3 regions of the Bacillus sp. AK031 genome follow, and region 3 is predicted to be linked to each of the others. Evidence: predicted binding sites of a transcription regulator. Region 3 holds the regulator's gene; each other region holds the start of a gene.
The links. The regulator Rex, encoded in region 3, represses fermentation and respiration genes when NADH is low (regulators of the CRP and FNR family bind a similar motif). The targets are predictions, from matches to a motif close to TTGTGAAATATTTCACAA.

Region 1: the regulator Rex is predicted to act here: its motif matches at 1,872-1,889, upstream of M1E09_RS07865 (cytochrome c oxidase subunit 2A).
Region 2: the regulator Rex is predicted to act here: its motif matches at 1,723-1,740, upstream of M1E09_RS16905 (L-lactate dehydrogenase).

The regions. Positions count from the first base shown of each region.
Region 1 covers NZ_CP096424.1:1,574,093-1,577,375, forward strand. The annotation lists gene M1E09_RS07855 (b(o/a)3-type cytochrome-c oxidase subunit 1) at 1-1,109, opposite strand, end outside; gene M1E09_RS07860 (cytochrome B5) at 1,111-1,590, opposite strand; gene M1E09_RS07865 (cytochrome c oxidase subunit 2A) at 1,609-1,758, opposite strand; purine riboswitch at 2,003-2,104, shown strand; gene M1E09_RS07870 (xanthine phosphoribosyltransferase) at 2,214-2,798, shown strand; gene M1E09_RS07875 (nucleobase:cation symporter-2 family protein) at 2,795-3,283, shown strand, end outside.
Region 2 covers NZ_CP096424.1:3,303,583-3,306,865, forward strand. The annotation lists gene M1E09_RS16900 (NCS2 family permease) at 1-821, shown strand, start outside; gene M1E09_RS16905 (L-lactate dehydrogenase) at 1,786-2,733, shown strand; gene M1E09_RS16910 (transporter) at 2,804-3,235, shown strand; gene M1E09_RS16915 (SIMPL domain-containing protein) at 3,245-3,283, shown strand, end outside.
Region 3 covers NZ_CP096424.1:4,013,850-4,017,132, forward strand. The annotation lists gene M1E09_RS20420 (spore coat protein) at 185-433, opposite strand; gene tatC (twin-arginine translocase subunit TatC) at 563-1,336, opposite strand; gene M1E09_RS20430 (twin-arginine translocase TatA/TatE family subunit) at 1,355-1,528, opposite strand; gene M1E09_RS20435 (redox-sensing transcriptional repressor Rex) at 1,578-2,252, opposite strand; gene M1E09_RS20440 (ABC-F family ATP-binding cassette domain-containing protein) at 2,620-3,283, shown strand, end outside.

The DNA.
Region 1 (3,283 bases), 1.9 Mb from region 3:
CCGGTTACCCAAATCGTGTTATGCACGACTTGGTTCATCTGATTGGAAGCATTGATCAATCCGCCTGCACCGGCAGGGATGAAAGCCACCATACCTATGAACGGTACACAGAAACGTGCATCTCCCCAAGGAAGCTTTTTAAACCAGCCGAACAAACCTGTAGCGCCTTTAGAGCGTCCATACATTTCGAAGGTGGCAAACAGGGAGAACGCTGTCATCAAGGAAGGAATGACAACCATGAAAGTCAGTACTACCTGTAAAAATTTCCATGAAGCATCAATGCCCGGTTCCACTAATTGATGGTGAAATCCTACAGGGATTGAGAATAACAGGAACAGAATAAATGACATACGAGCAAGTGAATCTGAGAAAATTTCTCCACCGATGATCTTTGGAATGATCACATACCATGCCATGTAGGCAGGCAATAACCAGAAGTATACCAGCGGGTGACCGAAGTACCAGAAAAGTGTGCGGCTGACTAGAACGTCAACTTCAGCTACAAGGCCGAGAGACCAAGGAAGCAGCTGGAATAATACGGTTCCTGCAACACCCAATGTAGCCACAATCCATAAAACAGTGTTAATAATAGCCATGAACGTCAGCAGGGGACTAGGCTGTCCGGGATGCTGTTTTCTCCAATTCATATACTCAGCGATCATGGCAGCTCCGCCAATCCAGCTTCCCACAACAACGAAAGTCAATCCAAGGTAGAAAATCCAGTGAGCTTGTAGCGGCGCATAAAAAGTGTATAAGACAGTTGCTTCATTAAGTAAAATCATAACAGCTGCCATGGCTGTACCGAGCAGCATTACCCAGAAACCAATCCATCCTGAAATCCGTGCACCTTTGCGGTACGTTCCGGAAGTTCTGGAAATAGCAGCATGCTGGAAGCCCAGAATAAAGAAAGTAGTTAGAACAAGTCCTAATAAAACACCGTGAACCGTCAATACTTGATAGTATCCGATATTTGCAGGGAGAGTAAACCTTCCTGATCTGACTAATACCTGAAGCAAGCCTGCCAACCCGCCAAGTGCGAGGGCAATGAATGCTACATAAATATGTGCAAGCGCTAAACGTGCGTCTTTACGATCGACTTTAGATAACATCTTAGTCCACCACCTTAATCATAGTTTTCATCGTATGGTGACCAACCCCGCAATATTCATTACACAAAACGAGATATTCACCAGCTTTGTCAAAAGTAGTAACATATTCACTGATAAATCCTGGTTCAAGCATCATATTGATGTTCGTACCAGCGACTTGAAATCCATGAACTACATCCTTAGTAGTTGCGATGATTTTCACTCTTGAGTCCAAAGGAACTTCAATTTCATCTCCTGAATAATAGAAGAAAGCCGAGCCTACCACTACCAGTTCATAGTCCCAATCTTTTCCTTCCACTTTCTTTAATCCCGGCTCGCTGAAAGGAGCGATCTGGTCTACCTGCTCAGGATCTATAAAAGCTTTAGCACTTGGAGGTGTATGTCCTGAGTGAAATGCGCTGATACCTAAAATAGTTAAGAAAAGAATAAGAGACCCAGTACCTAAAATTAACCACCATTTTTCATAACGATGCATATGCATAAAAATCTTCCCCTTCCACTAGAAACGATCTATAAAAATGTAATAAACACCAAACCAGCTGAGAATGAGAAACAGTCCCAGGAATAATACTGAAGCCAAAGTTCCCTTCAAAGAAGAGGAATCTTCAGTCTTCACCTTCGTTTTTTGATTTAACTGCGGGTTTGCCATACGGCTCACTCCTTTCAATTTTGGAAACAATATCTTGTTACCTATATAATAGGGCTGAAATAATAAGCTATCTGTGATTTATGTCACACTGCAAAAGAATAATTGTGAAGGTTATGTGAAGAAACTCACATATGGCATTATAGTAAGAAGGTTAATTATACGAATAATTAAAGTTTTTATGGTGGTATAGTTCGTGTTTGATTGAAATAAAGGTTGAAATTTTGTGGAAATCTGATATACTGATGATAAATTAATAACACTTACTCATATAACGGCGGGAATATGGCCCGCAAGTCTCTACCGGATAACCGTAAATTATTCGACTATGAGTGAGCAATGGACGGAATTGTTTTTCTGTACTTCTTTGATTTAAGCTCAAAGGCATTGTCTCGCTCAGATTGAGAGTGTGATGCCCTTTGAGCTTTTTTGTTCAGGGGCGGAAGGAGGAAAACGAAATGAAAAGCTTAGAAATGAAAATCATCGAAGAGGGAAGCGTGTTATCCGATTCAGTTCTGAAAGTGGATTCCTTTTTAAATCACCAGATCGACCCTCAATTGATGAAAGAAATCGGCGAGGAATTTTCCAAAAGGTTTTCAGGTGAAGGTATTACAAAGATCGTGACACTCGAATCCTCAGGCATTGCCCCTGCAGTTATGGCCGGCCTTACGATGAATGTCCCGGTTGTCTTTGCCAGAAAGCGCAAATCTTTGACATTGCAGGAAGGGCTGCTGACTGCAGAGGTTTATTCTTTCACCAAGCAAGAAACCAATACGATTACAGTTTCAAGTAAGTACATAGATAAGAACGACAAAGTCCTGATCATCGATGACTTTCTTGCAAATGGCCAGGCGGCTGAAGGGTTAATCGACATTGTCAGGCAAACAGGGGCAGCGGTTGCAGGAATAGGAATCGTGATTGAGAAAGCCTTCCAGGACGGCGGCAGGCTCCTGAAAGAAAAAGGGTACAGAGTAGAATCACTAGCAAGAATTCAGTCATTAAAAGATAGAAAAGTAGAATTTTTGAAGGAGGCAGCGGTATGAACTCATTTAAACTATCATCATTAGCTATTCAGCACGTGCTTGCCATGTATGCAGGAGCGGTTATCGTACCGTTAATCGTAGGGGCAGCATTAGGACTTACAGGAGAGCAGCTGACTTACTTAGTCTCAATTGATATCCTAATGTGCGGTATAGCGACCATTTTACAGGTTTGGAAAAATCGCTTTTTCGGTATCGGGCTGCCGGTTGTTCTTGGGTGTACATTTACGGCAGTGGGTCCGATGATTGCAATTGGCGGCCAGTATGGGATCACTGCAATCTATGGGTCTATTTTAGTTTCAGGGTTATTCGTCATGGTGATCTCCAATTATTTTGGCAAGCTCGTACGCTTTTTTCCTCCCGTTGTAACTGGGTCGGTCGTTACAATCATCGGAATTACATTGATTCCAGTAGCGATGAATAATATGGCAGGGGGCGAGGGTGCACCGGATTTCGGATCACTATCAAATATTGGCCTTGCTTTTGGG
Region 2 (3,283 bases), 710 kb from region 3:
CACTGGGTGACCTGCACTCTACATCAGCTGTTTTGGCACTGATCGGCCTAGCCGTTACTTTGATTCTAATGGTTCGCAAAGTCAATGGCGCCTTGTTCCTAGGGATGATTGTCACTGGTATCATTGCGTTCTTCACCGGAGAATTAAAGTTTGAAGGAATCACCTCTCTTCCTTCGCTTCCAGAAGGCTTGATTGTAGCAAACCCAATCACTGCCTTTGCAGATGTATTTCAACACAGCCTTTATGCTGTCGTGTTCTCTTTCTTATTAGTAACTATTTTTGATACAACCGGAACAATGATCGGTGTAGCCGAACAAGCCGGTTTAATGAAAGGAAAGTCTATGCCTCGTGCAAGAGAAGCCCTGCTTGCCGATTCAGTGGCCACTACGGTCGGTTCTATGTTTGGAACAAGCCCGACAAGTGCTTACATTGAATCATCCGCTGGTGTCGCTGCAGGAGGAAGAACCGGCTTAACATCCTTGACGGTTTCAATTCTATTCATCGTGGCTGCTTTCTTTGGCCCGCTGGTGAGTGCGGTGTCAGGTATATCTGCTATCACGGCTCCCGCATTGATTATCGTTGGAAGTCTTATGATGGGAAGTATTTCCCATATCAAATGGAGTGAGCTTGATGAAGCGTTTCCTGCTTTCTTAATCATTCTAAGCATGCCGCTGACTTCCAGTATCGCAACGGGAATTGCCCTTGGATTCATTTCCTATCCTCTCTTGAAAGTGGTAAAAGGGCAATGGAAACAGGTTCATCCTCTTGTGTACCTTTTCGCTGTTTTATTCCTTTATCAGCTGGCATTCCTGCCTCATTAACCAAACGTTCAAACGATATCAGCCTGGACCTAAATCACCGGTCCAGGCTGTTTTTATATACCAATACTTTAACGCTTTAAACCACTAAGAGGGACAGTCCCTTTTCTCGCTTTAAAGCGTTAAAATCTCTTAGACAAGATTATAACGTATTTTGAGAGGGAAAAGGCATGCGGCCGTCATCTATGACCTGCTGCATTTCAGGAAAGCAAAGTAACAGCGCATGACACAAGAAACGGTGTCAGATACAGAAGTAACGATGTAAAACTGATTAGGCGGTTCCCTTCTTTCAGGAATCGTCTTCTTCATTTGCGGGAATGATTGTTATGGATCAGTCAAATTTTTTCTCTTTTAGGGTGAGTTGTTCATATTGCATACATGGGGATTGCTGACATCGCTTAAGTTCCTTCATCCGCCTGATGCCTTCACTTTTTACAGTTTAATTGATGTCTACCGCCGTTTGTGTGCTATCTATTTGCTTTTGTTCATGGTTAGATGGTCTTTATCTCTCGTTTATGTACCAGCTATTTGCTTTCGGGCACGGCCAGATGGTCTTTATCTCTCGCTTTTTTACCAGCTATTTGCTTTCGGGTACGGTTAGATGGTTTTTATCTCTCGTTTGTGTACCAGCTATTTGCTTTCGGGCACGGTTAGATGGTTTTTATCTCTCGTTTGTGTACCAGCTATTTGCTTTCGGGCACGGCCAGATGGTCTTTATCTCTCGCTTTTTTACCAGCTATTTGCTTTCGGGCACGGCCAGATGGTCTTTATCTCTCGCTTTTTTACCAGCTATTTGCTTTCGGGCACGGCCAGATGGTCTTTATCTCTCCCCACCCTGCAAAAGTTTTTGAACTCAAGTGATTTTTGTCACATGATTTTTTTATTCTTCTATGATATATTAATATTGTGAAAAACTTCACAATCAATAATCACTAACATAACAAGCCAAAAATAAGGGTGATATAAAATGACAAAGCACAAAAACAAAGTCGCATTAATCGGAACTGGTTTTGTAGGTTCAAGTTATGCCTTTGCTCTCCTTAACCAAGGCGGGGCACAGGAACTGGTATTAATCGACTTAAATAAAGAAAAAGCAGATGGCGATGCCAGAGACTTGAACCATGGACTCCCCTTCTCTTCTCCAATGAAAATCTGGGCAGGTGACTACAGTGACTGCACTGATGCAGATATTGTAGTCATTACCGCCGGAGCTAACCAGGCGCCTGGTGAAACCAGACTTGACCTGGTAGACAAGAATATCAAAATCTTTAAGAACATTGTGGAAGAAGTAATGAAAAGCGGGTTTGACGGCATCTTCCTTGTTGCAACAAATCCGGTAGACATATTGACTTATGCTACATGGCATTTTTCAGGCCTGCCAAAAGAGCGTGTAATCGGTTCAGGCACAATCCTTGATACAGCTCGTCTCCGCTATCTTCTGGGGCACCATTACGATGTTGATGCCAGGAATGTCCATGCCTATATAATGGGAGAACATGGCGATACTGAATTCCCTGTCTGGAGCCATGCCACCATTGGAGCAAGTCCACTGCGTGAGATGATTGATATGGATTCTCCTGAAACGCAAAAAGAACTGGATGAGATTTTTGTGAATGTAAGGGATGCCGCCTACCATATCATCGAGAGAAAAGGTGCCACTTACTATGGTATCGCGATGGGACTGGTGAGGATCACAAAAGCTATCTTTAATAATGAAAACAGCATTCTTACCGTTTCCGCATTGTTAGATGGCGAGTACAGCACAAATGGCCTTTATATCGGCGTCCCTGCGATTATCAATCGTGAAGGTATCAGAAAAGTGATTGAGATGCCATTGAACCAAAAGGAAACGGAGCAATTTGCCCATTCTGCCCAAACCTTGAAAAATGTAATCAACAGAGCATTCCAAGAGTAAGCTGATTCGACAAATGGCACCGATAATTCCCCCTCCGCATATAGTGAAATTGACTATATATGAGAGGGGTATGTTTATGTACGATTATCGTCAATTCTCCCAATTTCCCGGATTTCCTCCAGGAGGCGGCCAAGGGGGGCAAGGTTTTCCATCCTTTCCACCAGGCGGCGGCCAGGGTTTTCCTGGACAGCCGGGTCAAGGTCAGGGGCAGGCTCAGCCTCCTTCAGGTCCTCCTCCGTCTTTTACACCATCCCAGGCATCAGCACAATCCCTTGGTTCTCCACAAGGAGCACAAGGGCCAAGTACACTCGCAGTTGAATCAGGTGCAATAAGAGGTTGTCTATACCGATATACGTATATCTGGCTGCGGAATGGAAGATCCTTCTGGTTCTACCCAACATTCATCGGGCGCCGCTCAATTTCAGGGTTTAGATGGAACGGTTTCATGTGGATCTATTTTGGTACTGATTTAAGAAGAATCAGGTCATTCCAATGCTTTTAGGTGATGACGATGTATTATCAACAACCTATGAGGAATCATTCTGAAATG
Region 3 (3,283 bases):
GGGTTCCTCCCTAATAAACCAAAAAAGCTCTCCCGCCACCGACGAAAGAGCCCTCTAATTTGCCCCTGCTCTTATCCGCAGGTTGATTGGGACGGAAGGCAGGGCGACCACACCGTTCAATGTGCTTCCATTATCCAGGAGCACCCACTTTATTTATAAGCAACAATTTATTAAAATAGAGCCTTTAATAATAGTAAGGGTACGGGGCATAAGGATAGTAAGGATATGGGTAATAATACGGTCTTGGCGCCAGCAAAGCACCTGCCGCCAGTCCAGTCAAGAATGGAAAGCCGAAACCAAATCCAAAAGGCCTCCCGAACCCAAAGCCGAATGGACGGCCAAACCCAAAGCCAAACCCTGGACGCCCAAACCCAAAGCCGAATATCCTTTCATCTTTAGGGTCAACAATATGATAATTCCGGTTAAAGTTCACTAGGATCTTCCTCCTCATTCTATTCTCTAATTCATGACACTACAGAGTATGAATAAAAGGAAGCGTCTTCTTGGGTATCCGTCCTTAATTTCCAATATTTTCACATAAAAAAAGGAACAACCGCAAAGGTTATTCCTCTCTCTTTCTTTCTTCTTCATAAATTTCCCGCTGAAGCTCCTGTTCTGCTTCAAGGACTTTCTTATAACCGATCTTTGAGATCCAAATACTGATTTCATATAAGAACAGTAACGGAACTGTCACCATCAAATGGGATACGATATCCGGCGGTGTGATGAATGCAGCAATCACCAGCAGGATAAAGTATGCAAAACGCCTCATCTGCGACATGAACATCGGCGTAATGATTCCCAGGCGGGTCAAAAACAGCATGACCACCGGAAGCTGAAACAAAAATCCGAATGGAAGTGTCAGCTGAAATAAAAAATGAAAGTATTCATTGATGCCGATCACCGTCTGTATATTCAGTTCATCCGACAGATTCATCATGAACTGGACTACATAAGGAAAAAGGACAAAATAAGCAAAGGACAGTCCCCCAAGGAAAAGAATCAAGGAGATCGGGATATAGCTTAAGGTTACTTTTCTTTCTCTTTCAAGCAATCCTGGACTGATGAATGACCACAATTGAAAAAGGATAAGCGGAGATGTGATGATCAGTGCTATGAACACCATCATTTCCAAATAAACTTTTAACGGGTCTGTCAGCCTGAAAGCGTTCATCGTCAGCTCTTTCGCTTCATCTGCATGCTGCAGATACCTGATTAATGGTTCTGCCAAAAAGAAGCTGCCTATAAACGCCAACATGAAGAAAACGACTACAAACATGAGCCGTTTTCTGAGTTCTCCTATATGTTCATAAACTGTCATTTCATTATGACTCATAGCGTTCAATCCTTACATTTACTTAGCGTCTTTATTTTTATCATCATCTTCATCTGCTAAGCCTTTTGTTGCGTTTTTGAATTCACGCAAAGTATTTCCCATCGCTTTACCTAATTCCGGCAATTTCTTCGGTCCGAAAATCAATAGAGCAACGATTGCGATCAATATGAGGCTACCTGGTCCTAGTGGCATAACGTTCACCTCCTCGTTCTATCATAACTTATCAGGTTTGTTTTTGCTATTATGTTCTATTTCCTTCTTGTGACAGTTCCGTGTCATCCCCGGAATAGTTTTTCAAGAAATACACCAGAGATTGCAGCTCGACGGCAAGATCGATGTGATGGATCCTGATATGATCGGGAGCCGTCAGCCTTGCCGGCGTGAAGTTAAGTATACCTTTAATATTGGATTGGACGAGCCTGTCCGTAATGCTTTGGGCAGAACCGACAGGAACGGTCAAAATGGCCACTTCTATGCCATTATCCTCAATATATTTCTCCATATCATCAAGGCTGTACACCGGCACATCACTGATAACCGAACCGACTTTATCCGGTGCGACATCGAAGGCCATCTCAATTTTGGTATTATTATTCTTGATAAAATTATAATGAAGGAATGCCGTCCCTAAATTTCCGACCCCTATCAATACGACCTTGGTCAATTCATCCTGGTCGAGGGTTTTCCTGAAGAAAGATAACAGATAGTTAACATTGTATCCATACCCTTTCTTTCCTAACGCCCCGAAATAGGAAAAATCTCTCCTGATTGTTGCCGAATCTACTTTTACCGCTTCACTCAACTCTTTTGAAGACACTCTTTGTTTCCCGGATGAGTGTAAGTTTTTGATAAATCTATAGTATAACGGCAGCCGTTTAGCTGTCGCTTGTGGAATCTTTGTACTTTCCGGATTCATTGCCATTCCCCCACAATTTAATTCGCTAGAGCTTTTAGCTTACCTCTCCCAAATTCATGCGTTCCTTCTGATAACGCTTCCATATGAATGCGGGAAGTCATCTTTTCATTCTGTGCCTGCAGTGCCGATATGTCAATTCCTTTTCATGGAATATAATAAAATGTTCATAATCTCCCAATGTGCAGGATTCTCTCTTATCATACACCATTTTCAAAATCCTGTCTGTTAATCCAAAAGTCTTAATATTGCCGTCATCCTTGATTTTACGATACACTATCTAGTAAAGATGAATGTTTTTCATGCTTTCTTCGTGCTCTTTCTATCCATGGGAGCAGCGGAAAGAGCCTGATAGATTGAGGTGAATGAATTGATATTGTTACAAGTGAACCAGATTGTGAAGTCCTTCGGCGCCGATCTGATATTATCCAATATAAAACTCGAAATACAAAACCGGGATAGAATTGCCCTTGTCGGCCGTAATGGTGCAGGAAAATCGACGTTATTAAAGATTATTTCCGGGCAGATGTCATATGATTCAGGAGAGATCATTAAACCGAAAGAAGTGTCGACCGGTTACCTGGCTCAACATACCGGATTGGAATCAGGCCTGTCCATTTGGGACGAAATGCTGTCTGTTTTTGATGATCTGCGCAAACTTGAGGGTGACCTGCGCAAACTTGAACAGGAAATGGCAGACCCGTCCGTTTATGAAAACGAAGAGAAATATAATAGAGTGCTAAAAGAATATGATGTACTTCAAGTTAAATTCAAAGAATCCGGCGGATACCAATTCGAGGCCGACATCCGGTCTGTCCTTCATGGATTGAATTTTGCAGACTTTGATTATAGTACTCCGATTGCCACCCTTAGCGGAGGGCAAAAAACAAGGCTTGCTCTGGGAAAATTGCTCCTGACAAAGCCGGATATCCTCATTCTCGATGAACCTACCAACCACCTGGATATCGATACGCTTTCCTGGCTGGAACAGTATCTCCAAGGCTATGAGGGTGCGATTCTCATCGTTTCCCATG